4 regions of the Xenorhabdus sp. SGI 60 genome follow, and region 4 is predicted to be linked to each of the others. Evidence: predicted binding sites of a transcription regulator. Region 4 holds the regulator's gene; each other region holds the start of a gene.
The links. The regulator CRP, encoded in region 4, controls carbon source genes, mostly activating them, when cyclic AMP is high. The targets are predictions, from matches to a motif close to ATGTGANNNNNNTCACAT.

Region 1: the regulator CRP is predicted to act here: its motif matches at 2,673-2,690, upstream of ACSJJG_RS16865 (NupC/NupG family nucleoside CNT transporter).
Region 2: the regulator CRP is predicted to act here: its motif matches at 2,279-2,296, upstream of focA (formate transporter FocA).
Region 3: the regulator CRP is predicted to act here: its motif matches at 2,723-2,740, upstream of ACSJJG_RS12315 (CidA/LrgA family protein).

What each region holds. Positions count from the first base shown of each region.
Region 1 covers NZ_CP196860.1:3,555,225-3,563,508, reverse strand. The annotation lists gene ACSJJG_RS16880 (BON domain-containing protein) at 23-430, shown strand; gene ACSJJG_RS16875 (patatin-like phospholipase family protein) at 683-1,795, shown strand; gene ACSJJG_RS16870 (TatD family hydrolase) at 1,796-2,566, shown strand; gene ACSJJG_RS16865 (NupC/NupG family nucleoside CNT transporter) at 2,864-4,129, shown strand; gene deoC (deoxyribose-phosphate aldolase) at 4,238-5,017, shown strand; partial or broken gene deoA (thymidine phosphorylase) at 5,102-6,485, shown strand; gene deoB (phosphopentomutase) at 6,563-7,786, shown strand; gene deoD (purine-nucleoside phosphorylase) at 7,861-8,284, shown strand, end outside.
Region 2 covers NZ_CP196860.1:2,612,881-2,621,164, forward strand. The annotation lists gene ansB (L-asparaginase 2) at 1-131, opposite strand, end outside; gene ycaO (30S ribosomal protein S12 methylthiotransferase accessory factor YcaO) at 278-2,041, shown strand; gene focA (formate transporter FocA) at 2,365-3,222, shown strand; gene pflB (formate C-acetyltransferase) at 3,277-5,559, shown strand; gene pflA (pyruvate formate lyase 1-activating protein) at 5,640-6,380, shown strand; gene ACSJJG_RS12065 (BPSS1780 family membrane protein) at 7,009-7,824, shown strand; gene serS (serine--tRNA ligase) at 7,895-8,284, opposite strand, start outside.
Region 3 covers NZ_CP196860.1:2,674,601-2,682,884, forward strand. The annotation lists gene apbC (iron-sulfur cluster carrier protein ApbC) at 1-434, opposite strand, end outside; gene metG (methionine--tRNA ligase) at 618-2,645, shown strand; gene ACSJJG_RS12315 (CidA/LrgA family protein) at 2,794-3,291, shown strand; gene ACSJJG_RS12320 (CidB/LrgB family autolysis modulator) at 3,285-3,980, shown strand; gene cdd (cytidine deaminase) at 4,174-5,058, shown strand; gene ACSJJG_RS12330 (NAD-dependent malic enzyme) at 5,221-6,918, shown strand; gene sanA (outer membrane permeability protein SanA) at 7,129-7,851, shown strand; gene yeiB (DUF418 domain-containing protein YeiB) at 7,932-8,284, opposite strand, start outside.
Region 4 covers NZ_CP196860.1:297,796-306,079, forward strand. The annotation lists gene ppiA (peptidylprolyl isomerase A) at 1-150, shown strand, start outside; gene ACSJJG_RS01410 (aminodeoxychorismate synthase component II) at 432-1,007, shown strand; gene ACSJJG_RS01415 (aspartate aminotransferase family protein) at 1,129-2,346, shown strand; gene crp (cAMP-activated global transcriptional regulator CRP) at 2,408-3,040, opposite strand; gene ACSJJG_RS01425 (phosphoribulokinase) at 3,464-4,333, opposite strand; gene ACSJJG_RS01430 (YheU family protein) at 4,400-4,618, opposite strand; gene ACSJJG_RS01435 (LysE family translocator) at 4,800-5,405, shown strand; gene murQ (N-acetylmuramic acid 6-phosphate etherase) at 5,476-6,381, opposite strand; gene ACSJJG_RS01445 (LysR family transcriptional regulator) at 7,315-8,208, shown strand.

The DNA of each region.
Region 1 (8,284 bases), 3.3 Mb from region 4:
TGAAATTAAAAAAGGTGGTAGGATGAAAAATATTAAGTTTACACATTCACTACTGGCTGTTGTTCTAGGCTCGGTATTGGCCAGTAGTAGTGCTCTGGCAGCAGATCTTTCTGTGGGAAAGACATTGGAGAGTACAGGACAAAAAATCGATAAATCTCTAGACAGTGCAGGGAACAAAATTGATAACTCCTTGCAAAAAGCAGATGCTTATTTAGACGACAGTGCCATTACAGCAAAAGTGAAGGAAAAATTGCTGGAACATAAGGGTATAAATAGTCATGACATTTCGGTGAAAACGGAAAAAGGCGTTGTCCATCTTTCCGGTTTTGTCAAAAACAAACATCAAGCGGCGAAGATAGTTAAGATTGCTCATGGAATAAAAGGTGTCAAATCAGTAAAAAGCACGATAGAGATTAAAAAACAATCTTAATCTGAAAAAAATAACAGATATTGTGAATAGAGTGGCTGATAATAGCCGCTCTTTCTGTTTCTTTTCCTCAAATAATATCTTGTTAAGTGACAAGATTATTCATTCGCTGGCGGCATTCTGGTCACTTGCTATTCTCATATCAATTTAACTATTGATGCTTTATTTCTTCACTTTTTATAAAAATGTTACAAGCAAGTTGTCTGAGCAACGATATACTGATAGGTATTCGGCGGCTTTCAGAGGGAGAGAAGAGTGGGGAAACATATTTCAATAACATTAGGTAATATCGAACCTTTAGCTTATAACTCACAGATTAAACTTGGGAAAATTGCTCTCGTTTGTGAAGGTGGTGGTCAGCGAGGTATTTTTACCGCCGGTGTTTTGGATGAATTTCTCCGTCTTGGTTTTAATCCGTTTGAACTGTTCCTTGGGACATCGGCGGGAGCGCAAAACCTTTCTGCCTATATTTGTGGTCAGAGGGGGTATGCACGCAAGGTAATCAACCGTTATACCACCGACCCCGCTTTTTTTAATCCATTACGCTTTGTGCGCGGTGGGCATTTGATCGATCTAGATTGGTATATTGATACCCTATCTGAGCAGTTGCCACTCAATATTCCTGTCGCAATGCGTCAGTTTGATGTTGGACGTGAATTTTACATGTGTGCTTGCCGCTCGGATAATTTTGAGCCGAGTTACCTGCATCCAGATGACAAAAATTGGATGGATATTCTCAAGGCCTCAAGCGCCATTCCGGGGTTTTATCGTAACGGCGTTACCCTTGGTGATGTGGTTTATCAAGATGGTGGTATTTGTGATGCGATCCCAGTGCAGGAGGCCTATCGCCGAGGAGCTGATACTATCGTTGTGATTCGCACAGTGCCTTCACAGCTTTACTATACGCCTCAGTGGTTCAGGCGCATGGAGCGCTGGTTAGAAGTTAGTAGTTTGCAAAAAATGGTCAAGATGCTCAATCTCCATGCACAAAGTTACCGTCGAACCCAGAAATTTATCGAAAATCCACCGGATGATGTGCAAATCTTCGAAATTTATCCACCCGCACCCTTGGCAACAATGGCTCTGGGCAGTCGACTCAGTGCGTTAAATCAGGATTATCATTTGGGGCGGCGTTGCGGACGATATTTTCTGGCAACGATTGGACATACTTTTGTTGAAGGCAAATTTGGGCATACAGAACGTAAAAGTTATGGGGTATGCCGTACAGGGTTAAGTTCTGATCGCAACTGTTTTCGGCGCAACCATTTCCTGAACAGTGGTAATCATTGCCTGCCAGTGGAGTCCCCGGCGCCTGAGATGGTGGAGCATGTGCAAACGAGAACTCTCATGATAGATAAGTTGGATTAGATGCTTATTGATACACATTGCCATTTTGATTTCCCTCCTTTTGCTGGTGATGAAATAGCGAGCCTGCAACAAGCCAGACAAATGGGCGTGGAAAAAATTATCGTTCCCACAATAAGTCAAACAAACTTCCAGAGAGTTTCTGCGTTGGCTGAGGCTTATTCTCCGATTTATGCCGCATTTGGTTTACATCCACTTTATATTGCTGAACACCAAGCGGTTCATCTGGATGAATTGGAGCAAAAACTACAAGAAAAAGAGGCCAAATGCGTGGCGGTAGGCGAAATCGGTCTTGACCTTTATATGCCAGCTCCGCAGTTTGAAAAGCAGAAAAGCATGTTAGAAGTACAGCTAAAACTCGCCAAACAATACGATCTACCGGTGATACTCCATTCCAGAAAAAGCCATGACCCGTTGGCGGCAATCTTGAGAAAGCACAAATTATCGCGAACAGGGGTTATTCATGGTTTTGCGGGGAGTTTATCTCAAGCCCAAGCCTTTATTCGTCTGGGGTTTTACATTGGTGTCGGGGGAACAATTACCTACGATAGGGCGCAAAAGACCCGGAACACTATTTCACAATTGCCTTTGTCATCTTTGGTGTTGGAAACGGATGCGCCTGATATGCCGTTATCGGGCTTTCAAGGGCAGCCAAACCGACCAGAAAGGGTTGCACAGGTTTTTTCTGTATTATGTGAATTGCGTCGGGAGTCGTCAGATGAAATTGCCAATCAGCTTTACCAAAATAGCACTATCCTATTTGCATTGAGTTGACTTATAACATATTAATAATGTTTAACTTATATTCTTTGCCTATTTATCCTGCCTTTTACCTTTTTCTCCGTTAAATCATCTAATCCCACCGGAATCAGGTGGTTTTATGTGATGTATGTCTCATTTTGTATTTTTATATTACTTTTTGCGGTATTAATTTGTGATGTTAGTTGCTTGTTCCTTTTTAGTCCTAGGTATAATCGGCTCACACACAATGTCAGTAGGAATTTATAGGATAACTGACATATTTTCTTATTATTTATTCAGTGAACAGGGATCCTTCCAATGCAACTCCTTATGAGCCTGATCGGAATGGTAGTGCTGGTTTTTATCGCAGTACTCTTCTCCAGTAATTATCGAGCCATTAAAATCCGCACCGTCTTGGGCGCCTTTCTGATGCAGGTTGCCGTTGGGGCATTTGTACTTTATGTCCCCGCCGGCAAAGACATTCTGGGGGGAATGTCAAAAGGCGTTTCCAATGTAATTGGATACGGACAAAAAGGAACAGATTTTATTTTTGGCGGTCTGGTGTCCGACAAAATGTTTGAATTATTCGGTGGCGGCGGTTTTGTTTTTGCCCTGCGTGTCCTGCCAGTGATTGTTTTCTTCTCATCACTCATTGCAGTGTTGTATTACATGGGCATTATGCAGTTCGTCATCAAAATATTGGGTGGCGGATTGCAGAAAATATTGGGAACCTCACGGACTGAATCTTTGTCTGCGACTGCAAATATTTTCGTAGGCCAAACTGAAGCCCCTCTGGTTGTTCGTCCGTACATTGCAACTATGACCCAGTCTGAGTTGTTCGCTGTGATGTGTGGTGGCCTGGCTTCTGTTGCCGGCTCTGTACTGGCGGGCTATGCATCTATGGGGGTTCCATTGGAATACCTGATTGCGGCTTCATTTATGGCTGCACCAGGGGGTTTGCTGTTTGCAAAATTGCTGGTGCCGGAAACAGAAAAAACTCACGATACGGCTGATGCGATGTCGTTGGTTGCGGCAGAAGATCGTCCTGCGAATATTATTGATGCTGCGGCATCGGGCGCAGCATCCGGTATGCAGTTAGCCCTGAATGTTGGTGCCATGTTGTTGGCATTCACCGCATTGATTGCTTTGCTGAACGGTATCTTAGGCGGTATCGGTGGCTGGTTTGATTATCCTCAATTATCGATGGAATTGGTTTTGGGTTGGGTTTTTGCACCAATCGCCTACCTGATCGGTATTCCGTGGAATGAGGCAACAGTTGCGGGTTCTTTCATCGGGCAGAAATTAGTTGTTAATGAATTCGTGGCATTCATGAACTTTAGTGAATACCTGCAAGCAAATGATGTTGTCCAGGCTGCGGGTCTGCAAGTACTTTCTGACCATACTAAAGCCATTATCTCTTTTGCTCTGTGTGGTTTCGCTAACTTGTCTTCTGTTGCGATCCTTCTGGGCGGCTTAGGGGGGATGGCACCAAGCCGTCGCGGTGATATTGCCCGTTTCGGTTTGAAAGCTGTATTGGCGGGTTCACTCTCTAACTTGATGAGTGCAACAATTGCCGGATTCTTCCTCTCGTTGTAAGACACAGGAAGTCTGTATCAAGTTGAATGCAGGTGAGATTTCTCACCTGTATTTGTTTTAAGTCTGTTGTCTGATTCAGTGACGATAATAATACCGTTGGAGAGTTTTATGACCGATTTAACTGCCGCCGCTCAACAGGCGCTGAGTTTGATGGATTTAACTACACTTAATGATGATGATACCGATGAGAAAGTGGCAGCACTTTGTCGTCAGGCAAACAGCTCTGCCGGAAAGACGGCAGCTATCTGTATCTATCCACGTTTTATTCCCGTGGCACGTAAAGTATTACGCGAACAGGGAACTCCTGATATTCGCATTGCCACGGTGACTAATTTCCCACATGGCAATGATGATATCGACATTGCACTGGCTGAAACGCGTGCTGCCATAGCTTACGGTGCTGATGAAGTGGATGTTGTTTTTCCTTATCGTACATTGATGGCCGGTAATGAGCAGACTGGTTTTGATTTGGTAACAGCCTGTAAAACGGCCTGTACTGAATCAGGCGTCTGGCTAAAAGTCATCATTGAAACGGGGGAATTAAAAGAAGCGGCTTTGATTCGCAAAGCATCTGAAATTTCCATTAAGGCTGGAGCGGATTTCATCAAAACTTCAACCGGTAAGGTTTCCGTTAATGCGACGCTGGAAAGTGCCGAAATTATGCTGAGTGTGATCCGTGATATGGGCGCAGGTGATAGCGTTGGTTTTAAACCGGCGGGCGGTGTGCGTACTAGCGAAGAAGCGGCACAATATTTGGCGTTGGCAGAACGTATTATGGGAAACAAATGGGTTGATTCCCGTCATTTCCGTTTTGGTGCTTCCAGTTTGTTGGACAGTTTGTTGACTACTCTTGGACACCAGAGTCAAAAGCAGAGTAGTGGTTATTGAGATCAATAATAACTCACTGCACACACGCTAAGATAGTGTGCATGACTGCCATTCTTTTCAGGTATTAATGATTGGGAGGTAGCTTTGTTTCTGGCACAGGAAATTATCCGCAAAAAACGTGATGGTCATCCATTGAATGAAGAAGAGATCCGCTTCTTTATTAACGGCGTCCGCGATAATACGGTTTCCGAAGGGCAGATTGCTGCACTGGCAATGACTATCTACTTCCATGACATGACGATGGAAGAACGCGTCGCACTGACATTAGCGATGCGTGATTCTGGTACGGTTTTAGACTGGAAGACATTGAATTTACCCGGCCCGATTGTCGATAAACACTCGACGGGCGGTGTGGGGGATGTCACTTCCCTGATGTTGGGTCCAATGGTGGCGGCTTGCGGGGGATATGTACCGATGATATCGGGACGTGGCTTGGGGCATACCGGAGGAACGCTGGATAAATTAGAATCCATTCCCGGTTTTGACATTTTCCCTGATGAGTACCGTTTCCGCGATATTATTCGCAATGTCGGTATTGCCATTATCGGACAGACAAATTCGCTGGCCCCTGCGGATAAACGCTTTTATGCGACGCGTGATATTACGGCGACCGTTGATTCTATCCCTTTGATTACCGCCTCTATTTTGGGTAAAAAATTAGCCGAAGGGCTGGATGCTTTAGTCATGGATGTGAAAGTGGGTTCTGGGGCATTTATGCCGACCTACGAACAATCGGAACGGCTGGCCGAAGCTATCGTTGAAGTCGCCAATGGTGCGGGATGTAAGACGACGGCACTCTTGACGGATATGAATCAAGTTTTGGCATCCAGCGCGGGTAATGCTTTGGAAGTGCGTGAAGCTGTCCAATTCCTGACGGGGGAATACCGTAATCCTCGGTTATTTGAAGTTAGAAGTTACCATGGCATTATCTGCTGAAATGCTGGTGTCAGGTAATTTGGCTATTGATCGTGACGATGCATACCATAAATTACAAGTCGCACTGGACAGTGGCAGGGCAGCGGAAACATTTGGTCGCATGGTGGCAGCGCAGAAAGGGCCGACTGATTTTGTTGAAAATTACTCCCGCTACCTCCCGACTGCGGAATTTGTCAAGCCAGTATTGGCTGGAGAAGTGTTAGCTGAACAGATGTTAGCGGGAAAAAATTGCATTGTTGCAGAAATGGATACCCGTGTCTTAGGAATGTCAGTTGTTGCATTGGGCGGAGGACGTCGTAAAGCGACAGATCCTATTAATTACAGTGTGGGTCTAAGTGATATCGTTGCGCTAGGCACAAACGTGAATGCGGATACTCCCTTGGCAATGATTCATGCCAATAGTGAGCATACCTGGCATGAAGCCGCAGAGGCAGTACGTAAGGCTCTTGTTTTGAAGGATAAGGAAACCGTTTTTAAGGAAAGCGAGACACAAGCCACCATACCGATGGTTTATCGTTATATCCGTGGATAAATCATACAAACATTGGAATTGATTTTAATAGCTGGCAGTTTCCGCATTGATAGCGTGAATTGACGCAGGAGAAAATAATGAAACGTACATTCATCATGGTATTGGATTCCTTTGGTATCGGTGCAAGTGCTGATGCTGAAAAGTTTGGCGACAAAGGATCTAACACTTTGGGTCATATTGCAGAACACTGTGCCCGTGGTGAGGCTGATATCGGCCGTAAGGGACCACTGCACTTGCCAAACCTGAGTCGTCTGGGATTGGGCAAGGCAACGGAAGAGTCTTGCGGAACGTTCCCGATAGGTCTGGATAAAGATGCCGAAATTATTGGCGCTTATGGTTACGCGAGTGAACTTTCTTCTGGTAAAGACACGCCGTCAGGTCACTGGGAAATTGCGGGCGTTCCGGTTCTGTTTGACTGGGGTTATTTCAGTGATCAAGAAAATAGTTTCCCACAAGCGTTGTTAGATAAACTCGTCGAACGCGCAAATCTGCCGGGTTATCTGGGAAACTGTCACTCTTCCGGTACGGTTATTCTGGACTCATTGGGTGAAGAGCACATGAAAACCGGTAAGCCGATTTTCTATACCTCTGCGGATTCTGTTTTCCAGATTGCTTGCCATGAAGAGACATTTGGCCTGGATCGTCTGTATGAACTGTGCGAAATCGCTCGTGAAGAGTTAAATATTGGTGACTATAACATTGGCCGCGTGATTGCCCGTCCATTTGTTGGTGATAAAGCCGGGAATTTCCAGCGTACAGGCAACCGTCATGACTTGGCCGTTGAACCACCCGCGCCAACTGTCCTGAAAAAATTGGTTGATGAAAAGCAGGGAGAAGTGATTTCCATTGGCAAAATTGCAGATATTTACGCGAATGTCGGGATCACCAAAAAAGTCAAGGCGACGGGAATCGATGCCCTGTTTGATGCTTCGCTGATTGAGATGGAGCAGGCAGGGGATAACACCATCGTATTTACCAACTTTGTTGATTTTGACTCTTCCTACGGCCACCGCCGTGATGTCGCCGGTTACGCAGCCGCACTGGAGTTGTTTGACCGCCGTTTGCCAGAAATGCTGAAATTGGTTAAAGAAGACGACATTCTTATCTTCACGGCTGACCATGGTTGTGACCCAACGTGGGCGGGATCTGATCATACTCGTGAGCATATCCCCGTTTTGGTTTACGGGTCTAAAGTGAAACCAGGCTCATTAGGGCATCGTGCAACGTTCGCTGACATTGGTCAGACAGTAGCGAAATACTTTGATCTGACGCCAATGGATTACGGTAAAGCGATGTTTTAATTTTTGGTGGAGACCAATGGGTCTCCCCAATTTCCCATCCATTTTGATACGTAATAAAAACAAGGAAATAATTTATGGCCACCCCACATATTAATGCTGAGATGGGCGATTTTGCTGATGTTGTTTTGATGCCTGGTGACCCACTGCGTGCAAAATACATTGCGGAAACTTTTCTGGAAGATGCTCGTCAGGTTAACAATGTTCGCGGTATGCTGGGTTTTACCGGTACTTACAAAGGCCGCCGCATCTCTGTTATGGGTCATGGAATGGGTATCCCATCCTGCTCTATCTATGCCAAAGAGCTGATCACGGAATTTGGTGTTAAAAAAATCATCCGTATCGGTTCCTGCGGTGCGGTCAGCAAAGATGTTAAAATCCGTGATGTAGTGATTGGCATGGGGGCATGTACCGATTCCAAAGTAAACCGCCTGCGTTTTAAAGATCACGACTTCGCTGCTATTGCTGACTTTGATCTGGTTCGTCATGCAGTTGATGCGG
Region 2 (8,284 bases), 2.3 Mb from region 4:
TGCGTTGCAGATTCACCACCCCCAGCAATTGTGCCCCCTGTTGCCAAAACAGTAACATTTGGCAAAGCGAATGCAGAACCGCTAACTAAAGCCAGAAAACCGGCTATTGCTGTTATTTTAGTCTTTTTCATTATTCAACCTCTTGTAAAAAAGCCATTTTATTATGTAAACCAAGAATAAATAAACTCTAATTAACAATAATTTTTGGGAATTGATAGAGCGGATAAAAAAAACGCCGTATGATATGCGCCTTTGACATAATTTGAAGTGAATCACGATGACGCAAACCTATATCCCAGGCAAAGACGCCGCGTTAGAGGACTCCATTAATCGCTTTCAGCACAAACTGAAGTCCCTCGGTTTTAATATTGAAGAAGCCTCATGGCTGAATCCTGTCCCGAATGTTTGGTCAGTCCATATCCGCGATCGCGACTGCCCACTGTGCTTTACCAACGGCAAGGGTGCCAGCAAGAAAGCGGCATTGGCTTCTGCATTGGGAGAATATTTTGAGCGCCTGTCGACAAACTATTTCTTTGCTGATTTTTATCTGGGTAATACCGTTGCCAATGGCGAGTTTGTTCATTACCCAGATGAAAAATGGTTCCCGTTGCCAGAAGATGACTCTCTGCCAAAAGGTATCTTAGACGAACGCCTGCATCGTTTTTACAATCCAGATAACGCGCTCTGTGCCAGCCAGTTAGTGGATCTGCAATCTGGCAATGAAGAGCGGGGGATCTGTGCCCTGCCATTTACTCGCCAGTCAGATAATCAAACGATTTATATTCCAATGAATATTATCGGAAATCTGTATGTTTCAAACGGTATGTCAGCCGGCAATACCATGAACGAAGCACGTGTACAAGGATTATCTGAAGTATTCGAACGCTATGTGAAAAATCGCATTATCGCAGAATGCATCAGCCTGCCTGAAATTCCACAAGATATTATGAATCGCTACCCAAGCGTCGTTGAATCAGTCAATAAGTTGCAAGGAGAAGGTTTCCCACTCTATTGTTACGATGCCTCACTGGGTGGACAGTTTCCAGTCATTTGCGTCGTCCTGTTCAATCCTGATAATGGCACGTGTTTTGCCTCCTTTGGCGCCCATCCCGATTTTGGTGTTGCACTGGAGCGTACAGTCACAGAACTGTTGCAAGGCCGGAGCCTGAAAGATCTGGATGTCTTCACTCCACCAAGCTTTGATAATGAAGAAGTTTCTGAACATACCAATCTGGAAACTCACTTTATTGATTCAAGCGGTGTAATCAGTTGGGATCTATTCAAGCAGGATACTGACTATGCATTTGTTGACTGGAATTTCAGCGGAACAACAGAAGAAGAGTTCACCACCTTGATGGGGATCTTCAATAAACTGGATGCTGAAGTTTATATCGCTGATTATGAGCATCTTGGCGTTTACGCCTGCCGCATTCTGGTTCCTGGTATGTCAGATATTTATCCGGTGGAAGATCTGCACATTGCCAATAACACTATGGGAATCCATCTGTGTGATACTCTTCTGGCATTACCGGAAAGTCAATGGCAGCCAGAAGAATATCTGGCTCTTCTCGAACAGTTAGATGATGAAGGCTTGGATGACTTTACCCGTATCCGTGAGTTATTGGGCATTGCTGTGGGTAAAGATAACGGTTGGAGCAACCTGCGTATCGGCGAATTGAAATCTATGCTGGCACTGGCTGGTAAAGATTTGGAGCAAGCTTTGATTTGGGTTGAGTGGACACAGGATTTCAATGCTTCTGTTTTCACCACTGAACGAGCTAACTATTATCGCTGCCTGCAAACGTTGTTACTGTTAACCCAAGAAGAAGATCGCCAACCAGATCAATATTATCAGGCATTTGTAAAAATGTACGGTCAAGGTACTGTTGATGCTGCCTCTGCTGCCATTGCCGGAGAAAACAGCTTCTATGGTCTGTGGGCTATTGATTCAGAATTAAAATCATTGCCCGTCCATCAAGCATTATTAGATGCTTATGAGAAGTTGCAAAAAGCCAAACGTGAATTTTGGGCTAATAAATAACCCATCACATTAGCGTTTATTACCATAAAAAGTAAAATACAGGTTAAATACAATTTATTTTTGAATAACAAATAAATGACAATTTAACCTGTTATTTTACTTTTAATATCTAACAGGCTAAAACTGCTCATATAAAATATTTTTATAAATTTTAAAAAATATTTTTCCTTATAAATCATATCATTAATCTTATATCACCGCATTTAGACTGCCATATCTCACTAGACTTTCGGTCTAATATGATCCATATCAAATTCAGGTCAATCCCCGTTTGTTACTATTAACGCGTGCTATGATTAATTAAGGATAAAGAGAGTGTTAGGATGAAAACTGACAGCCCTTTCAATTTATTTTCACCTGCTGTAATGGCACAAATCGCTGATGATATTGGTGTATATAAAGTCAATAAACATCCCGCAGTGACTTATTTATCAGCAATCATGGCAGGTGTATTCATTTCCATCGCTTTTGTTTTTTATATTACAGCAACAACAGGAACCTCTTCCATTCCCTATGGGGTAGCTAAATTAACGGGTGGGATCTGTTTTTCTCTTGGTTTGATGTTAGTGGTGATATGTGGCGTCGATCTCTTCACTTCCACCGTGTTGACGATCATTTCAAAAGCAACAGGACGTATTACCTGGTCTCAAATGTTCAAAAATTGGATTAACGTTTACATCGGTAATTTGATTGGCGCTCTGTTTTTCGTAGCTTTGGTTTGGTATTCCGGCCAATATACCGTCGCCAATGGTGCTTGGGGACTAAATGTATTACAAACAGCAGATCATAAAATGCACCACTCCTTTATTGAGGCAGTATGTCTGGGTATTTTAGCTAATCTAATGGTATGTCTTGCTGTCTGGATGAGCTATGCCGGACGCAGTCTGATCGATAAGTTATTCGCGTTGATCCTGCCAATCGGTATGTTTGTCGCCAGCGGTTTTGAGCACAGTATCGCTAACATGTTTTTAATTCCGTTCGGGATCATTATCAAAAACTTCGCACCAGATGAATTTTGGCTGAAAACAGGGACAAGTCCTGAACGATTTCCACAGCTTAATGTTTCAAGCTTTATTACCGATAACCTGATCCCTGTCACGATAGGTAACATTATTGGTGGTGCGGTATTGGTTGGGTTGACCTATTGGTTGATTTATTTACGTAGCGGCAAAAATCATTAATTCGCCGCCAAGTCAGGTTTCTTAAAAATTCCACTGTTAAAAGGTAAAAGTATCATGTCCGAGTCAAACGAAAAATTCTCAGTAGCATGGCAAGGCTTTAACGAGGGTAGCTGGCAGAATGAAGTCAATGTCCGTGGTTTCATTCAAAAAAACTATACCCCGTATGAAGGTAATGAATCATTCCTTGCGGGTGCCACAGAAGCGACAAAAGCTTTGTGGGAAAAAGTCATGGAAGGTATCAAAATCGAAAACCGCACCCATGCACCGCTAGACTTTGATACTGACATTGCGTCTACAATTACCTCTCATGATGCGGGTTATATTGAAAAAGATCTGGAACAAATCGTTGGTCTGCAAACCGAAGCGCCACTGAAACGAGCCATTATTCCATTTGGTGGCATTAAAATGGTTGAAGGTTCTTGTAAAGCCTACAACCGTGAACTGGACCCAAAACTGAAACAAATTTTCACTGAGTATCGTAAGACTCATAATCAGGGGGTATTTGATGTCTACACCCCTGATATCCTGAAATGCCGTAAATCTGGTGTATTGACTGGCCTGCCTGATGCTTATGGCCGTGGGCGCATCATCGGTGATTACCGTCGCGTTGCGTTGTATGGTATCGACTTTCTGCGTGATGAGAAATTTGCCCAATTCACTTCCCTACAGAAAAAATTGGAAAATGGCGAGGATTTGGAAGCGACCATTCGCCTGCGCGAAGAACTGGTCGAACAACATCGCGCTCTTGGCCAAATCAAAGAGATGGCGGCTAAATATGGCTATGATATTGCCAATCCCGCTACCAATGCTCAACAAGCCGTGCAATGGACTTATTTCGCCTATCTGGCAGCCGTTAAATCCCAAAACGGTGCTGCAATGTCCTTTGGTCGTGTTTCCACCTTCCTGGATATCTACATCGAACGTGATATCCAAGCAGGTAAGTTGACTGAACAACAAGCCCAAGAACTGATCGACCATTTGGTCATGAAACTGCGTATGGTGCGTTTCCTGCGTACTCCAGAATATGATGAACTGTTCTCTGGTGACCCAATTTGGGCAACCGAATCACTGGCGGGTATGGGTTTGGATGGACGTACTCTGGTCACCAAAAACAGTTTCCGTTTCCTGCATACGCTATATACCATGGGACCATCCCCAGAACCTAACATGACCATCCTGTGGTCTGAAAAACTGCCCACTGACTTTAAAAAGTTTGCAGCAAAAGTTTCAATCGATACTTCATCCCTGCAATATGAAAATGACGACCTGATGCGCCCTGACTTCAACAGCGATGATTACGCTATCGCGTGCTGCGTCAGCCCAATGGTGGTTGGTAAACAAATGCAGTTCTTTGGTGCCCGTGCAAACCTTGCAAAAACCATGCTATATGCCATCAACGGCGGTGTGGATGAAAAAATGAAAATGCAGGTTGGCCCGAAAGAAGAGCCAATGAAAGACGCTGTGCTGGATTATGACAAGGTTATGGCACGTATGGATCATTTCATGGACTGGCTGGCAAAACAGTATGTCACTGCCCTGAATATCATCCACTATATGCATGATAAATACAGCTATGAAGCTTCATTAATGGCACTGCACGATCGTGATGTACACCGTACCATGGCATGTGGTATCGCAGGTCTCTCTGTTGCTGCTGACTCATTATCTGCCATTAAATATGCGAAAGTTTCCCCAATCCGCGATGAAGATGGCCTGGCAATTGATTTCAACATTGAAGGTGAATACCCACAATTCGGTAACAACGATCAGCGTGTCGATAATATCGCGAGTGATCTGGTTGAACGCTTCATGAAGAAAATTCAGAAGCTGCAAACATATCGCAATGCGGTTCCAACCCAGTCTGTACTGACCATTACCTCAAACGTCGTTTATGGCAAGAAAACGGGTAATACCCCTGATGGACGTCGTGCTGGCGCACCATTTGGACCAGGTGCTAACCCAATGCACGGCCGTGATCAAAAAGGGGCAGTGGCTTCATTGACTTCGGTCGCTAAACTGCCGTTTGCTTATGCCAAAGACGGTATTTCATACACTTTCTCTATCGTACCTAATGCGCTGGGTAAAGATGATGAAGTCCGTAAAGCAAATCTGGCGGGCCTGATGGATGGTTATTTCCATCACGAAGCAGATATCGAAGGTGGACAGCATTTAAACATTAACGTGATGAACCGTGAAATGCTGTTGGATGCCATGGAAAATCCTGAGAAATACCCGCAATTGACGATTCGCGTATCGGGTTACGCTGTGCGGTTTAATTCTTTGACGAAAGAACAGCAACGAGATGTTATCACCCGTACATTTACTCAAACCATGTAATTATTAAAAATGACAGACAATAAAGGCTCCTTAATACTTGGGGGCCTTTATTAGCTTGCTAGTTTTGGAGAAGTCCTTTCATGTCCGTACTTGGTCGTATCCACTCTTTTGAATCTTGCGGAACCGTAGATGGCCCCGGTATCCGCTTTATCGCGTTTTTCCAAGGTTGCCTTATGCGCTGCCTCTATTGCCATAACCGCGATACCTGGGATACCCATGGCGGAAAAACGGTAACAGTTGAAGAATTAATAAAAGAAGCAACGACCTATCGCCATTTTATGAATGCTTCGGGGGGTGGAGTTACCGCTTCCGGTGGTGAAGCCATTCTTCAGGCCGAATTTGTTCGTGATTGGTTCAGGGCTTGCCATGAAGAAGGCATTCATACTTGCCTGGATACCAACGGCTTTGTTCGCCGTTACGATCCGGTGATTGACGAACTACTGGATGCTACCGATCTGGTTATGCTGGATTTAAAACAACTTAATGATGATATTCACCAAAAATTGATCGGTGTATCCAATCATCGGACACTTGAATTTGCTCGTTATCTGGCAAAACGTAATCAAAAAACTTGGGTCCGTTATGTTGTCGTTCCTGGTTGGTCGGATGATGATCAATCGGTTCATTTACTTGGTGAATTCACCAAGGATATGAAAAATATTGAAAAAATAGAGCTATTACCTTACCACGAACTTGGTAAACATAAATGGATTGCTATGGGAGAAGAATATCAACTGGAAGGTGTTAAACCTCCTCCAAAAGAAACAATGGAACGGGTAAAAGAAATTTTAAAAAGTTATGGGCATCACGTGATCTATTAGATTTATTCCCTCTTAACATTATTTTCTTTCTATTAATTTATGCAACAATAACCCTCCCCCCCCCCACTTTGTTAACAAATGCAGATTATCTTGATAGCTATCGGGTAAAATGATAGCAGTATTTCTTTACCTGGGCGTTTTGCCTGGTAAGGAACCCCAACATCTGATACTCTCAGTATTATGAAAACCTATTTAGATATACCTGATATGATCAACATAACTTCAAATCATAACAAGTTATATTCATTAACTTTAAATTCCAATTTACATCACTGAGACAAATTACACGTATCCTAAAGTTAGATTGATATACTCACAATGAGTAAAATATTTTGCTCTAAAAACAGATGCTATCTGATATCCAAAATAAAATCATTTACTTTATGTAAAGATAAATTAGAAGATTAAACCAAAATTACATCATATTCATTAATGCAATAAATTATATACATTCATTATTACCTGCAAAAATGCTTCTTTCTCCGCCGATAAGAGTTGAATTAATACTTGTTGATTAATAATTTTTATATGATAATCCTTCCGCTTTCTATAACGATTTGTGTTAATAAAATAGAAATAGAGAAACCCAATTCAACAATTACCATTCAATAAAATAAATCGGAAAAATATGGATACTCAAGATATAAATTTCAATTCAGGAGAGAACGGCGTCTCTCTGAACAAGGAAAAAAATACATTCATTCCAGGCGGTCGTGCTGCAGGAGCTGGAGCGGCAACAGAGTGGATTGGTAATGCATGGGAAATGTTTAAAGCAAAGCCAATGAAATGGATACTACTAACTTTAATCTATATTGTTATCATGATAGCCTTCCAATTCATTCCTATCCTCGGTATTTTCGCTTTTCTGTTTAGTCCAGTATTTATTGCTGGATTTATTGCTGCCAGTGAGAAACAGCGAACAACGGGTGATTTTGACATAGAATTGCTTTTCCATGGTTTTAAAAATAAGCTAGGCTCATTGGTTGCTGTTGGTGGGCTTGCCTACGGCATAAGTGTACTGGGTTTCTTTGCTGCTGTTATACTTGAAGGGACTAGCCTACTTCAACTATTTTTTGCAGGGCAGGATCCAGACCCGATGCTATTAACGGGCAGTTTTTCTAGTTTAATGCTGGCAATGTTGGTTATATTGTTCTTTAACATCGTTGCCCTTGCATTCAGCTGGTTTGCTCCTGCTTTGATTATCATTAATGATTTGAAATTTGGTGAAGCAATATCAATGAGTTTAAGTGCAGTAAGAAAAAACCTATTCGGTGGTTTTCTGTTCTTCTTACTGATGGGCATTCTGATGTTTATTTCCGCAATTCCACTTGGTTTAGGTTTGTTTGTTACTTTTCCTATGTATATGGCAACCTATTATACAACTTATCGCAGCATTTTTTATGCGCCAGAAACCCAAGAAACAAAATCTCATTTAATCAATTAAATATTTTTCAATAGATATTGATATGTAAAAAGCGCCATATTCGGCGCTTTTTTATTAAGAATAGATGATATTAACCAATGTATTCCAATCCATTCATATAAGGACGCAATACTTCTGGGATTTCAATGCGGCCATCTGCTTGCTGATAGTTTTCCATCACCGCAACCAGGGTACGGCCTACCGCAAGACCAGAACCATTCAATGTATGTACCAACTGAGTTTTCTTGTCATCTTTACCACGGAAACGCGCTTGCATACGGCGAGCCTGAAAATCCCACATGTTAGAACAAGAGGAAATTTCACGATAAGTATTTTGCGCTGGTAGCCAAACTTCCAAATCGTAAGTTTTTCTTGCGTTTGCCCCCATGTCACCCGTGCACAGCAGCATTTTACGGTAAGGAAGATTCAGTAACTGTAATACCTTCTCAGCGTGCCCAGTCAATTCTTCCAGTGCTTCCAT
Region 3 (8,284 bases), 2.4 Mb from region 4:
GCATCCAAAATGCCCACTTTTGCGCCTTCCTGCGCCAGCGCCAGCGCCAGATTCACCGCTGTGCTGGATTTCCCTACGCCGCCTTTCCCTGAACTGACTGCCACGATATTGCGCACGCCATTAACACCAGGCTGATTATTGGCACGACGCAATGTGCTGATATTGTGGGTTAATCGCCATTCAACGGATTTTGCTCCCGTCGCGGATTGCAAGAGTTGGGTGGTTTCTTTCTTTAATATTTCGAAGGCGCGTTTCCAGACAAACGGCATGGTTAATTCAATATGCAGTATCCCATCCAGCATAGTGCAATGATGTAATGCTTTCAGGGCAATCAAATCTTGTTCTAAGGTCACATGTTTGAATGTTGCTAATATCTTTGCAACATGTTTTTTCAGCAGGTCAGGATTGGTCTGCTCCGGGGATTGTGAGTTCATCCCAGCTCCTTTTGATTTATCTTTCTCAAACCTAAAACTGTTCAGCCATCATAACAGAAGCTAACCACTTCGGATAAAGGCAACCAGTAAAAGTGACGAAGATCTCGCGTTACCCTAGCAGCAACGCGCCTTATCAGGTAACATCAAAAACCCTTTTCACTTTACGGAAGTCAGATCCTAACTATGTCTCAAGTCGCGAACAAATTATTGGTGACCTGTGCGTTACCTTATGCTAACGGTCCAATTCATCTCGGTCATATTCTGGAACACATTCAGGCTGATATTTGGGTTCGTTATCATCGAATGCGCGGCAAAGAGGTTCACTTTGTCTGTGCCGACGATGCCCACGGTACACCAATTATGCTGAAAGCCCAGCAAAGTGGCATTTCTCCAGAAGAGATGATTGCCAAGGTGAGCCTAGAGCATCAGCAGGATTTTGCCGGTTTTGCCATCAGCTATGATAATTACCACTCTACGCACAGCGAAGAGAACAAAGCTCTTGCCTCCAAAATTTATCTGGAACTGAAAAAGAACGGTTACATTAAAAACCGGACAATTTCTCAATTATATGATCCAGAAAAAAGTATGTTCCTGCCAGACCGTTTCGTCAAAGGTGCCTGCCCGAAATGTAAGGCAGAAGATCAGTACGGCGATAACTGTGAAGTCTGCGGAACCACCTATTCCCCAACGGAATTACTTAATCCTCGTTCCGTTGTCTCTGGAGCAACGCCAGAAATGCGTAACACAGAGCATTTCTTCTTCGATCTGCCTGCTTTCAGCGATATGCTGCAAAAATGGACGCGTTCCGGCACCTTACAGGAACAAGTGGCTAATAAAATGCAGGAGTGGTTCGAAGCTGGGCTGCAACAATGGGATATTACCCGTGATGCACCTTATTTTGGTTTTGAGATCCCCGATCAGCCAGGTAAATATTTCTATGTCTGGCTGGATGCCCCAATTGGCTATATGGGTTCGTTCCAAAATCTGTGTGATAAACGTAATGACCTGAATTTCGATGAGTTCTGGGCGAAAGATTCCAAAGCCGATCTCTACCATTTTATTGGCAAAGACATCGTTTATTTTCACAGTCTATTCTGGCCGGCCATGTTGGAAGGCTGTAACTACCGTAAGCCAACCAACCTGTTTGTCCACGGTTATATCACGGTTAACGGCACTAAGATGTCCAAATCCCGTGGCACCTTCATCAAGGCGAGTACTTATCTGAAACACCTTGATGCAGACTGCCTGCGTTATTACTACGCGGCGAAACTCTCTTCCCGCATTGACGATATTGATCTGAATCTGGAAGATTTTGTTCAGCGTGTAAATAGCGATATCGTTAACAAAGTGGTTAACCTTGCTTCACGCAATGCGGGCTTTATCAACAAGCGATTTGGCGGCAAACTGGCAGAGCAACTCGCTGATCCTGCGCTATACCAAAGGTTTGTCGATGCTGCACAGGGTATTGCAGAAGATTTTACCCACCGTGAATTCGGCAAGGCAATCCGTGAAATGATGGCACTGGCCGATCTGGCTAACCGCTATGTTGATGAGCAAGCACCGTGGATTGTGGCGAAACAAGAAGGCCGTGATGCTGATCTGCAAGCAATCTGTTCAATGGGGATTAACCTGTTCCGCGTGCTGATGACTTACCTGAAACCTGTACTTCCGGCTTTGGCCACACGAGCAGAAACCTTCCTGAATACTGAATTGACTTGGGATGGCATCCAGCAACCTTTGTTGAACCATGATGTTTCACCATTCAAGGCGCTGTTCAACCGCATCGAAATGGCGAAAATTGAAGCAATAGTTGCTGATTCGAAAGAGAGCATCAAGCCACAACAAACCGTAACAGGCCCGCTGGCAGATGATCCCATTCAGGACACCATTGTATTTGATGATTTTGCCAAGGTTGACCTGCGAATCGCCCTGATCAAACAGGCTGATTTTGTCGAAGGTTCAGATAAGTTACTGAAATTAACTCTTGATCTCGGTGGTGAAACTCGCGAGGTCTTCTCTGGTATTCGTTCAGCCTATCCTGATCCCAAGGCGCTGGAAAACCGTCTGACGGTGATGGTTGCTAACCTTGCTCCACGCAAGATGCGCTTCGGTATTTCAGAAGGTATGGTGATGGCAGCAGGTCCTGGTGGAAAAGATATTTTCCTGTTAAGCCCAGACAGTGGCGCTCAACCCGGTATGCGGGTTAAATGACAGTTGCCTATTTTTGACAGATATCATTAATGATCAATTAGATAACCAAGCGGGTTCCAAAAAAGACCCGCTTTTTAATGTGATGTATGGCACATTTATAATGTTAGTCGTATGATAAAAACCTCGTTATATTGAGGAATCATTGATTATGTCTTTCCAAAATGTGCTGATAACAGGTTGGCAATACCTGCGCGCCTTCGTGCTGCTTTATTTGTGCCTGATCGCGGGGAATATCATTTCGGCACAACTTCCTTTCTCTCTCCCCGGCAGTATTATTGGCTTACTTCTCTTGTTTGGCTTACTCGCCTCCCAAATTATTCCCTCACATTGGGTAAAACCAGGCTGTAGCCTGTTGATGAAACACATGACACTGCTCTTTTTGCCCATCGGGGTGGGGATCATGGATTATTACCCACAACTTAGCCAACAAATGCTCCCTATTCTCCTTTCTTGTATCGTTAGCACAGTGATTGTTATGATCGTTGTTGCTTATAGTTCCCACTATATTCATCGTGAACGTGTCATTATTAGTGCTCGGCAAATGGAGACTAGCCAGACAAGTACTAAGCAGCAAGAACCCACCTCAACACCTACAAATCCATCACAACAGTCATCACAAGAACCGGAAGAGAAAGAAAAATGTTAAGCCATATTTGGTGGTCACTACCGTTAACTCTGATTGTATTTTACTGCGCTAAAAAGCTGTCAGTGCGACTCAAACTGCCTATATTTAATCCGTTACTGATATCAATGGCCGTTATCATCCCTCTGCTGTTGCTGACGCATACTCCTTACAAACACTATTTTGCTGGCAGCCAGATACTGAACGATTTGCTGCAACCTGCCGTTGTTGCACTGGCTTTTCCGCTGTATGAACAGCTACATCAAATCCGTGCCCAGTGGAAATCCATTATTAGCATCTGTTTTGTCGGCAGCATTGTCGCCATGGTTACAGGGACTGCCATCGCATTATGGGCAGGGGCTACGCCGCAAATTGCGGCCTCTGTTCTCCCCAAATCCGTGACAACCCCAATCGCTATGGCTGTGGCCGATTCCATTGGCGGTATTCCTGCCATTAGTGCAGCTTGTGTCATTATGGTAGGAATTTTGGGGGCTATCTTTGGTCACAATCTATTTAACGCCCTGAAAATAAGAACCCAGGCGGCACGAGGGTTGGCAATGGGTACAGCATCTCATGCGGTGGGAACGGCTCGCTGTGCAGAAATGGATCATATTGAAGGGGCATACAGCTCACTGGCCTTAATGACCTGCGGCATTATTACCTCACTGATTGCACCTTTTCTATTTCCAGTATTGCTGCATCTGTTTGGCTAATCATTTTATGGTCTTACTGGTTACAAAATCGTAGCAAGAAAGTAAACAAATCCAACAAAATCGCAAGAATTTGATATAGGTTAATAAAATGATATTTTGTTTACACGAATTTCATTAATTATATGCTACTTATCACATTGCAAACCTGAACAGACGTCCTAGAATGACCTTCAATTAATTTGGAGATCATTCTATGCAAGTTCGTTTTCACGCTATTTGGTCAGAAATCACACCTGAACTGCAAACAGCCCTATTACCTTATATTGGCAATGACGATTTTCCCGCCATGCTGACCGCAGAACAAGCGGAGTCAATTAAACAGCTCTGCGGATTGGATGATCAGGCGCTGGCGTTGGCCTTATTGCCACTTGCTGCGGCTTATTCTCTTGCTCCTGTTTCCCATTTTTATGTTGGCGCAATTGCGTGGGGAGAAAGTGGTAATCTCTATTTCGGTGCCAATATGGAATTCGCTGGGGTTCCATTACAGCAAACTATCCATGCAGAACAATCCGCCATCACGCACGCCTGGTTACGTGGTGAGAAGAAGTTGATTGCCATCACCGTCAACTATTCACCTTGTGGCCATTGCCGACAATTTATGAATGAACTGAATAGTGGAACACAATTGGAAGTTTGCCTCCCCAGCCACCCACCATTAACTCTGGCCGATTACCTGCCAGAAGCCTTTGGCCCGCGCGATTTAGCCGACACGCCATTGTTGCTGGATGAGGTTAATCACGGCCATCAGTTAGCTACCAATGACGAATTGGTGCAAGCAGCATTGGATGCAGCGAACCGTAGCCATGCGCCTTATAGCCAATCCCATGCAGGCATTGCCCTACAAGATGAACAAGGGAAAATTTATACCGGCCGTTATGCAGAAAATGCTGCATTCAACCCAAGCTTACCACCATTACAGGCAGCACTGATTCTCATGAATATGGCAGGTGGCCATTGTCAATCCATCAAGCGAGCTGTCTTGGTGGAAGGCAAAAATAGCCATTTATCACAATGGAATGCGACAGAATGCACATTAACGGCTCTCGGCTGTACAAAAGCAGAACGGTATACATTTTGAAATGTATATCATCCAATAACATTTTATTAGCGAATTCTGTATGTTATCTCTCATTTTTGCTCATGATAATCATATCTAAGTAACATTTACTGTACTTATTGTTTTTATCTTCTTAGGATCTATAGCCGATTTTGTTATTGATAAGTTCAAAGAGTAAGCATCATGGAACTGGAACACGAAAGTAAACGTCCTCTCTATATTCCCTACGCTGGTCCTATCTTGTTGGAATTTCCTCTGCTGAATAAAGGCAGTGCCTTTACAGAAGAAGAACGTAGTAATTTCAATTTACACGGCTTATTGCCGCAGGCCGTTGAAACAATAGAAGAGCAGGCCGAACGCGCCTACCGCCAATATTGCGATTTCAAATACGATATCGATAGACACATTTATTTAAGGAATATTCAGGACACCAACGAAACGCTGTTCTATCGCCTCCTTGATGCCCACTTAAGCGAAATGATGCCTATTATCTACACGCCAACCGTTGGTGAAGCGTGTGAACACTTTTCTGATATTTACCGCCGTGCCCGTGGCTTGTTTATCTCCTACCCAAATCGGGCTTACATCGATGATATGCTGCAAAATGCCACCAAGCAGAATGTAAAAGTTATCGTTGTTACCGATGGTGAGCGCATTCTTGGTCTGGGTGATCAGGGAATCGGCGGCATGGGTATTCCTATCGGTAAACTGTCGCTGTATACCTCTTGTGGCGGGATCAGCCCTGCTTATACCCTGCCTGTGGTTCTGGATGTAGGAACCAATAACCCACAGCGCCTCAATGACCCTCTGTATATGGGCTGGCGTCATCCACGCATTACTGGCAAAGAGTACGATGAATTTGTCGATGAGTTTATTCAGGCCGTAAAACGTCGCTGGCCTAACGTACTGCTGCAATTTGAAGATTTTGCCCAGAACAACGCCATGCCGCTGTTGAACCGCTATCGCGATGAGCTTTGCTGCTTCAATGATGACATCCAGGGCACCGCAGCTGTTGCTTTAGGTAGCCTGATTGCCGCCAGCCGTGCCGCCGGCCGCCAATTGAAAGACCAAACCGTGGCATTCCTCGGTGCCGGCTCTGCTGGCTGTGGTATTGCAGAGCAGATCATTGCCCAAATGAAATCTGAAGGATTGAGTGATGAACAAGCTCGTGCCCGCGTGTTTATGGTTGACCGCTTTGGCCTCCTCACTGACAAGCTGCCAAACTTACTGGATTTCCAAAGTGCATTGGTACAGAAAAGCACCGCCTTGCAATCGTGGGATATCACCAGCGATTCTCTCTCATTGATGGACGTGGTTCGCAATGCCAAACCTACGGTCCTGATTGGTGTTTCTGGTCAATCTGGTCTATTTACCGAAGGGATCATCCGTGAAATGCACAAACATTGTGAACGTCCTATCGTGATGCCTCTGTCCAACCCAACATCACGTGTGGAAGCTCGCCCGGAAGACATCATCAACTGGACGGAAGGCAAAGCATTGGTCGCTACAGGAAGCCCGTTTGCACCAGTAAAATATGACGGTCAGGAATATCCAATCGCACAATGCAACAACTCCTATATCTTCCCAGGGATCGGCTTAGGTGTTATCGCTGCCGGCGCCAAACGTGTTACCGATGATATGTTGATGGCTGCCAGCCGCGCATTAGCGGATTGTTCACCGCTGGCGCAAACAGGCTCTGGCCCATTGTTGCCACTGATTGATGACATCCAGGATGTTTCCCGCAAAATAGCCAAAGAAGTAGCGAAAAAAGCCCAAATTCAAGGCGTAGCGATTGTTACATCGGAAGATGCGTTGGATGAAGCGATTGAACGCAATTTCTGGAAACCAGAATATCGCGTCTATAAACGCACTTCATTCTGATATTGGTAATAAGCCTGCCAATAATATTGGCAGGCTTGATAAAGTAATCAAATAATAATCTGGTCGGATAAATCATAAGTAATTGCTTTATATTTTTTAAATTGAATCAGTGTAGTCCCGATATGATCCCCCCAAAACTTGCTTCGATATTTCAAGTCAAGTAGCCTTTACGGCATTGGCTCATCAACACATATAAGGCAAACAAAAATCATGTGGAAGCGCTTGATTACGGGTTTCATTTTTATCATTGCTGTTCTTATACTAGCAGCCATTATGCTTGACCGTTGGGTTAGCTGGAAAACCGCTCCTTACATTTTTGATGATGTCAGGCAACTGCCTGAGCGAGAAGTCGGTATGGTACTCGGTACATCCAAATATTATAAAACCGGTACATATAACCAATATTATTTCTATCGGATCCAGGGCGCGGTTAACGCTTACAACAGCGGTAAAGTCAAATACCTGCTATTGAGCGGAGATAACGCCCAGCATAGTTATAATGAGCCAATTACCATGCGGAAGGATTTGATCAAGGCAGGAATTCCGGTCAGTAATATTGTGATGGATTTTGCCGGTTTCAGAACATTGGACTCAGTTGTCAGAACCCGTAAGGTCTTTGATACCAACGATTTTACTATCATCACTCAGCGCTTCCACTGCGAACGAGCCTTGTTTATCGCTATGCATTTTGGTATAGAAGCACAATGTTATGTGGTTCCCTCTCCCAAGAATATGATGACGATCCGTCTCAGGGAAGTATTGGCTCGTCTCGGTGCCTTGACTGATCTCTATATTTTAAAACGTGAACCGCGCTTTTTAGGCCCATTAATGCCTATCCCTGCGCCACATACCGTACCAACAGGAATTCAAGGTTACCCTGCGGTATCGCCAGCGGAGTTACAGGAATTAGACAGGAAGCCACAAAAGAAATAAGAATAGATAAAAGTTGCAGTTTACCGACAATAAACTGCACCTATACTCCCCGCCCGCACTGGGCGAGGGTTTACGGCTCTCTAAACCTTACCTGCCAACTTTGCTGTTAAGCTGCGCCAGAGCTTTTCCATCGGTCCCTGAGAATAACGTTTCAACCACCAGCAAGCAAACCCAATATTCAATGCCCAGATAAAGGGAATAAATGCCATTAACTCCAAACGGCCAAACTGCCCAAATAACTCAACGCGATAAAAAAGTGTGGTACAAATCAGTGTTTGTAACAAGTAGCTGCTCAGTGCCATTTTACCGACCTGCCGGAGCCAAAACGTGATTTTCCAACGCGAAATGGCAGGCCAAAACCCATAGACCAATGCGATATAAGCCAATGCCAGCAACGGTGTTGCCAATTCAGTAATGGTGTAACGGACAGTCC
Region 4 (8,284 bases):
CGTGACTTCGGTTATGCAGTCTTTGGCAAAGTAGTCAAGGGCATGGATGTGGTTGATAAAATTTCTCAAGTCAAAACAGAAAATGTTGGCCCTTACCAAAATGTACCGGTAAAACCTATTGTGATCTTGTCTGCCAAGGTTGAACCTTAACAGTCCGAATACCGACATAATACGGTATTCGGATAATCATTACTGGTTGTTTGAGTACCGTTTGCATTCCCCTTCTCCCCGCCATTTCTACGTTGTTACATCATGTTGCATTATGGTAATGCGGTCTCCGTACCACTATTTTAAAAGTGCTTCTGTGGTATGATTAGCCCCCCATTGCTGTTAATACTGCTTTACCTGATTTTACTGTTATACAGAATGCATAATACCCCAATGGGGTAGGGAAACTTATAAGACTATAATAATCAGTAGGATATACTCCTATGTTACTAATAATAGATAACTACGATTCTTTTACATTCAATTTATATCAATATTTTTGTGAGTTAGGGACAGAGGTTTTAGTTAAGCGTAATGATGAGATTCAGCTTGAAGATATCGAAGATTTGGCGCCCACTCATTTAGTCATTTCTCCGGGGCCTTGTACGCCAAATGAAGCAGGGATCTCGTTGGAAGCGATTTCACATTTTGCAGGGAAATTGCCCATCCTCGGGGTGTGCCTGGGACATCAGGCAATAGGTCAGGCTTTTGGTGCAAGCGTTGTTAAAGCTCGTGAAGTGATGCATGGAAAAACCAGTCTGATCCATCATAGCCAGCAAGGGGTATTTAAAGGATTAGATCGTCCATTGACGGTCACGCGTTATCACTCTCTGGTCGTTGCCGCAGAAACGCTTCCTGCTTCATTTGAAGTGACGGCCTGGAGTCAGCGCAATGGCGACGTAGATGAAATCATGGGAATACGTCACCGTACTTTGCCACTGGAAGGCGTGCAATTTCATCCAGAAAGCATTCTGAGTGAGCAGGGACATGAATTGTTGAATAATTTCCTCAAATATTAGTCAGTTACCTCCATACTCCCTCATTCAGTGTTTTTTTATTTGCTCTTAAATGATTTTTTATTCATATTTTATGATTATTATTTCATTTTTAAATAGCAAAGATAAAAATAAGGTGGGGGAAATGGCAGAAAATAAAGCAACAAAACGAAATACCTATGATCAAGTGATGTTGCCCATTTATGCACCGGCGAATTTTATTCCTGTCAGAGGGCAAGGAAGTCGAGTATGGGATCAACAGGGTAAAGAATATATTGATTTTGCCGGAGGTATCGCTGTTCTGGCTTTGGGGCACTGTCACCCGGCTTTGGTGAACGTCCTGAAACAGCAAGGTGAAAAATTGTGGCATGTCAGCAATATTTTTACCAATGAGCCAGCCTTAACTTTAGCGCAAAAATTGATTGATGCGACCTTTGCCCAGAAAGTCTTTTTCGCTAATTCGGGAGCGGAAGCCAATGAAGCGGCATTTAAATTGGCACGTCGTTATGCGATTACTCGTCATCATCCGAATAAAACTAAAATTATTGCTTTCCATCAGGCGTTTCATGGACGCACCTTTTTCACTGTTTCGGTAGGAGGACAGCCGAAATATGCCGACGGGTTTGGACCTAAACCTGCTGATATTGTTCACGTACCTTTTAACGATTTGGATGCTGTCAGGGCGGAAATCGATGATCACACTTGTGCTGTTGTTTTGGAGCCAATTCAAGGAGAAGGGGGAGTGACTCCTGCGACGATGGCGTTTCTGCATGGAGTGCGGGAATTGTGTGATAAACATCAGGCCTTGTTGGTCTTTGATGAAGTCCAGAGTGGAATAGGGCGCACGGGTAAGTTATATGCTTACCAGCATTATGGCGTACAGCCGGATATCCTGACGACAGCAAAAGCGCTGGGGGGCGGTTTTCCCATCAGTGCAATGTTAACGACAGATACAATAGCGGCGGCAATGGAAACGGGCGCGCATGGAACGACTTATGGTGGAAACCCATTGGCTTGTAGTATCGGTTGTGTCGTACTGGATATCATCAATACGCCAGAAGTGATGATGGGCGTGGAAAAACGGCACGATATGCTCATTCATGCTCTGGAAAAGCTGAACCAAAAATATGGTATTTTCCATGAAGTTCGTGGAAAAGGCTTGCTTATTGGCGCCGTATTGAAAGCTGAATATCAGGGCAAGGCCAGAGAAATAGTGCAGCAAGCGGCGGAATCGGGATTGATGTTATTAAGTGCAGGAGACAGCATCTTGCGCTTTACTCCATCATTGATCATTCCTGAGGACGAAATTACAGACGGCATGATGCGGCTGGAAATGGCGATATTCCGCTGGTTAAACCAATAAAAGTAAAAAAGCCAGTGCGAAGTAACAGATTGCACTGGCTGAGTTTCTGGTTTATCGGGAATTAACGAGTCCCGTAAACGACGATGGTTTTGCCATGTGCAGAGATCAGGTTTTGATCTTCCAGCATTTTCAGGATACGGCCAACCGTTTCACGGGAGCAACCCACAATCTGCCCAATTTCCTGACGTGTGATTTTGATTTGCATACCATCAGGGTGAGTCATTGCATCAGGTTGTTTGGCCAAATTGAGCAACGTCTGGGCGATACGGCCTGTAACGTCCAGAAAGGCTAAGTTGCCTACTTTTTCGGAAGTGGTTTGTAGGCGACTTGCCATTTGGGCAGATAAACGCATCAGAATATCAGGATTGACCTGAATTAACTGGCGAAATTTCTTATAGGAAATTTCAGCCACTTCACAGGCACTTTTGGCTCGCACCCATGCAGTACGTTCTTGCCCCTCTTCAAACAATCCAAGTTCACCAATGAAATCTCCCTGATTTAAATAAGAGAGAATCATCTCCTTACCTTCTTCATCTTTTATTAGAACAGCAACCGAACCTTTAACAATGTAGTAAAGCGTTTCTGCTTTCTCGCCTTGATGAATAAGCGTGCTCTTGGATGGATATTTGTGAATATGGCAGTGTGACAAAAACCATTCAAGAGTCGGGTCTGTTTGTGGCTTGCCGAGAACCATTCGCTTTATCCTCTGTTGTTATTTCTGCCTTTATGGTGTGAGAAACTGTAGTTCCTCTTCAGGCTGGCTTTATAAAGTCAATAGCTTAACATATTAACCTGCTGAAAAACTGACAAGCGGGAATTTTATATGGATTATAAAGATGTCAAAATTTGGGCATATTGATCTTAACCATATATCTTGCCAGTCCCTATTTGTAACCTTGTTTGTAACACAGGAAAGCGTTTCTGTCTTCTCCTGTATCGCTTAGCCTATTAAACAGACTGCCAGATTACCAGAAATCAGGCAGAAGAGTTGGTTTTATTGATTTTATATTTATAAAAGGGAAAAAATTATGTCACAAAAAATGGCCTATTTATTTAAATAAAACAGGTAACATTATTTTTTGTTACCTGTTTTATTAAAAATTAAATGGGGATTAAATTACGAGATTTTTTTGCCTTCCAGTAATTGTTTAACAAGCGGCGCCATAATTAATTCCATTGCCAGTCCCATTTTTCCACCCGGAACGACGATAGTATTTATGCTGGAAATAAATGAACCCTGAAGCATAGCGAGTAAATAAGGAAAATCAATTTGAGTGAGACCACGGAAGCGGATCACGATAAAACTTTCGTCCAGCGAGGGAATGGCTTTGGCAGAGAAGGGGTTAGAGGTATCAACGGTAGGGACACGCTGGAAATTGATATGGGTACGTGAAAACTGAGGAGTGATGTAGCGGATATAGTCATCCATTGAGCGGACAACGGAATCCATGACAGCCTCTCTGGAATGCCCACGCTCACCGGTATCACGGATGAGTTTTTGTATCCATTCTAAGTTGACGATAGGCACAACGCCAATCAACAGATCAACATGACTGGCAACATTGTGTTGTGGCGTGACAACACCACCGTGCAGCCCTTCATAAAATAGGACGTCCGTATTTGATGGCAGAGGTTCCCACGGTGTGAAAGTACCCGGCAATTGGTTATAAGGAACGGCCTCATCATAGGTATGGAGATATTTTCGGCAGCGGCCATTGCCCGTTTCTCCGTACTCAAGGAATGTCTTTTCCAACATACCGAAATCGTTAGCTTCTGGCCCAAAGTAGCTGATATGTCTGCCTTGTTCTCTTGCTTTCCGTATCTCGGCATCCATTTCAGGACGAGTATAACGATGGAAACTATCCCCTTCTATCAGTGCGGCTGTTACGTCAAATTGTTGGAAAATCTTGCGAAAAGCGACACTGGTAGTGGTTGTTCCTGCTCCACTGGAACCAGTGATTGCGATAACGGGGTATTTGGCAGACATGAACAGACTCCTTAATCAATAAAATTGGCGAATCAGTCAATTAGAATGAATAAAACAAACTGGGCTTTACGGGCGGAACATCTCTTTAGACAAGATATTAACGGTTCCATGTAGTTCAGACCATACCAGCAGAACTTCACCTCGCTCAAGTTGACGTTTGACGTCTTGCACTTTTTGTTCGAGAGTTTTTTCCTGTTCGCCGTAATCAGTACCTTCCCGCAGGACAAAACTTTCAATTAAGTTGTGGAGTGTATCGGCTTCCAATTGTTGCCACGGGATAATCATTGTGATTGCTCCTGAAAATACGGTAATTCATCATCGGGTAAACTTAGCCATTGTCAATGGAGTTGTAGTCTGGGATTCATAATGAATTGATTTCATGATTAGTTATCTTGTATGTGAAATAACATACTGTTATTTTCTTGCAAAGAAATGTCAACTACCTGGGTGGGAGGGTAATCTACCCATGACTTTAAGCCTGATATTCTCGCTTAGTATATTTATGTTTATTTCCGCTGTCACACCAGGCCCAAACAATTTGTTACTGACATCATCGGGAGCTAATTTTGGTATACGCCGCTCCATCCCGCTTTGTCTGGGCATTATTCTGGGAATGCAGACAATTTTGCTGCTGTCTGCGTTTGGTGTTTCTGCGTTACTGCTGATTTATCCTGCTTTACATACGGGTCTGAAAATACTCGGATGCCTGTATTTATTATGGCTAGCCTGGAAGACAGCCACTTCGCATTATAAGCGGCTGGATACCACAACGTCGGCAGGAGAACCAATCAAAATTTATCAAGGTTGGTTATTGCAGTTCTTGAATCCAAAAACCTGGTTGATGGGATTGGGCGCAATCAGTAGTTACAGTCTGGCTGGAGAGCTGTATAACTATTCCATTTTTGTTATCAGTATAGTGATGTTAATCGTCAATACCCTTGCTGGTGCAATCTGGCTGGTTCTCGGCTCGCTGATTGGTCAGTTACTGAGAAGCCGTCGCGCGTGGTTTACATTCAATATCGCAATGGGTGTCCTGACTGCTGCTTGTGTGCCTTTAATCTGGTTTGGTTGAGTCGATATTTTTGCACCTGAAAAATAGCGTTAGTGAAACTCATCCCGCCAATGGCGTTGAGTATTAATGATCATCGGTTTGTTGAGATAGCTGGCCGGATAAGCCCTTGGTGTTCTGCCAGTAACGCTTTGGCCTCTTCGGCGTTAATACCCGATAAAATCATGACGATTGCAGTCTTGCAATGACCACCACAGGCGTTTAAGGCCTGTTCTGCCATTTCTCTGCTGCACTCCGTGGCGGTCATGACAATACTTTTCTGGCGTTCGATTAATTTGTCATTGGTGGCTTCTACGTCAACCATCAAATTACCATATACCTTGCCAATACGGACCATGGTGCCTGTCGTGATCATATTCAGTATCAATTTTTGTGCCGTTCCTGCCTTCATGCGGGATGAACCCGTTATCACTTCTGGCCCTACGACGGGCGTGATGGCAATATCCGCCAATTGCACCATTGAGCTGTCTGGATTGCAGCTGATACAGGCGACAGTAGCACCAACTGATTTGGCATATTCCATGGCACCTAATACATAGGGGGTTCGGCCACTGGCCGCGATCCCTACCAGAACATCTCTTTGATTAAAGTGTAATACCTTAAGATCTTTTGTACCTAATTGCCGATTATCTTCCGCATTTTCGACCGCTTGCAAAATGGCTTGATGTCCTCCGGCAATTAAGCCGATTACCTGCTCTGGTTTTGTACCATAAGTGGGTGGACATTCGCTGGCATCCAGGATACCTAAGCGCCCAGATGTGCCGGCGCCACTATAGATTAAGCGACCACCCTGACGAAATGCCTCGGCAACTTTATCAACTACACGGGCAATTTGAGGCAGTGTTTTTTCGACGGCAATAGCCACTTTTTTATCTTCATCGTTGATGACACGCAGCATATCGAGAGTTGAGAGTTGATCAATGTGGGTACTGGCGGGGTTACAACTCTCTGTTATCATATTGCTCAAGTCGATTTTCATCATTTTTCTGCCATATTTTATTGAAATTAAGAAGTGAATTATGCACGTCAGATTATCTTACTGAGCATTTAATAGAAAATATACACCAAAATAGATTAAAAACACTATTTTCCGCGTTCTCTTTTATTTGAAAATTGGAATACTAAATTGTCGATAACTATGTTTATATTCTTGGTGGTTTGCACTAAAAATCAACACGTTTTATTCATAAAATGAAAATCTAATACAGAGTATTCCAATATAAAAAAAGATTAAAAACTTGTTAAGAATAAGTGTGCATTATCACTGGCAACACACTATAAAGCCTGTCATTGCCGTGTTGCTATTTTTTAATATCACATCTCCTTATTAACACGTAATAAGAGTGAATGTTAAAATAACCATAAAAGTAAAATATGGAAGAGCTATTAATAATATAATTGGTGTAAATTATCTGCTGTTGTTGCATTATGCGAGTAAGCCAGATATATATGCTTTTCTTTATGTTTTTCAATTAAATTATTCACACAATGGTTTCACAATATGATATTTTGACTTTAATGATTTCTGGTATTTTATTTGGTAGGTTCTCAATAAAGAAAAGTTATCAATTGTGGATCCGTTTGTATGCTATATCTCGATTGTTTTTAAACTTCATAAGTATTAATGACGCTGTAGTTTAAAAAATGAAATGGAGTGATAAATAATATGGGTAACAAGGAAGATACCCACGTTGTCAGAATAATTAGTTACTGTTGAAATGATTTTATAATGAAATTAAAACGTAATTATAATAAATATTTTGCGAATTATCCCCTTATTAACTAACATTTTATTAGTTAACATTTTGACCATTTTACCTGATAAAACCTTTGACAAAACACTAAGTTAAAATGCTATCACCATGAATCTGTAATGTTTTGTAGTTATTCAACAATCATTGGGCTAAAGAACATGGATATACGCAATCTTGAAGCTTTTATCGTTTTGGCTGAAACTCTTAATTATCATAAGGCTTCTAAGAGGCTTTATCTTTCTCAGCCAGCCTTGACGAAGAGAATCCACGGGTTGGAAAATATTCTTGGTGCATCACTATTTATAAGGGGACCAAATGGAACAAGATTGACAGATTTTGGGCAGAAGACGTTGGAAAATACCCGGAAGTTTTTATCTCACTATGAACGCTTCAAAAGTCAGGTTCATTTTGATTCAAAAGAGGATATGGTCAGGCACTTATACGTCGGCTCTTGTTTTCCTATCCACAATTATTCTCAAATAGAGCGACAGTTCGTGGAAAAAAAAGGGAATGTTGTGCTGTCATTGGTGACTGGGCTGTCAGTTGAGCAGCAGATAAATTTATTGAATGCAAGGATGTTACATGTTGCAGTGATGCCGCTATTATCTATTAGCGCTCAGTTAGAGCCAAAAAAGGTATTTACGGAAAGATTGATCTATATCTTTAAGAAAGGAAGTCATCTGGTATCTAAATGCAGAACAGCCTTAAGTAAGTTTGGAAATGGAGTTACTCCGACAAATTCACCAGAAAAAAAAGAGGAGGTTGAGTTAACGGATTGCCTCAATGTTTTTCCTATTTATACTGGTGAAAATATGCATTTGCTATTAAAAACAAATGATATCATGTTGATAGTAGAGATGATTACAAAAAATAATGCCTATACCTGTGTGCCTAAACGGATTATTAATTCTATCCCTGAATATTATATGAATGTTTTAGAAATTGTTGAAACAGATAAAAAAATTGATTTTGGTGTGGTATGGGTAAAATCCATAGATGAGCCTTTGATTGAAGATGCTGAAAACTTTTCTGTCTTAGTTGCTAATGTATGAGCCAGTAATTATTCCTTGTTTTATACGGAATATTTTCATTTTGTCTCTTATGATAATCAGGCTTGAGGTGTGATTT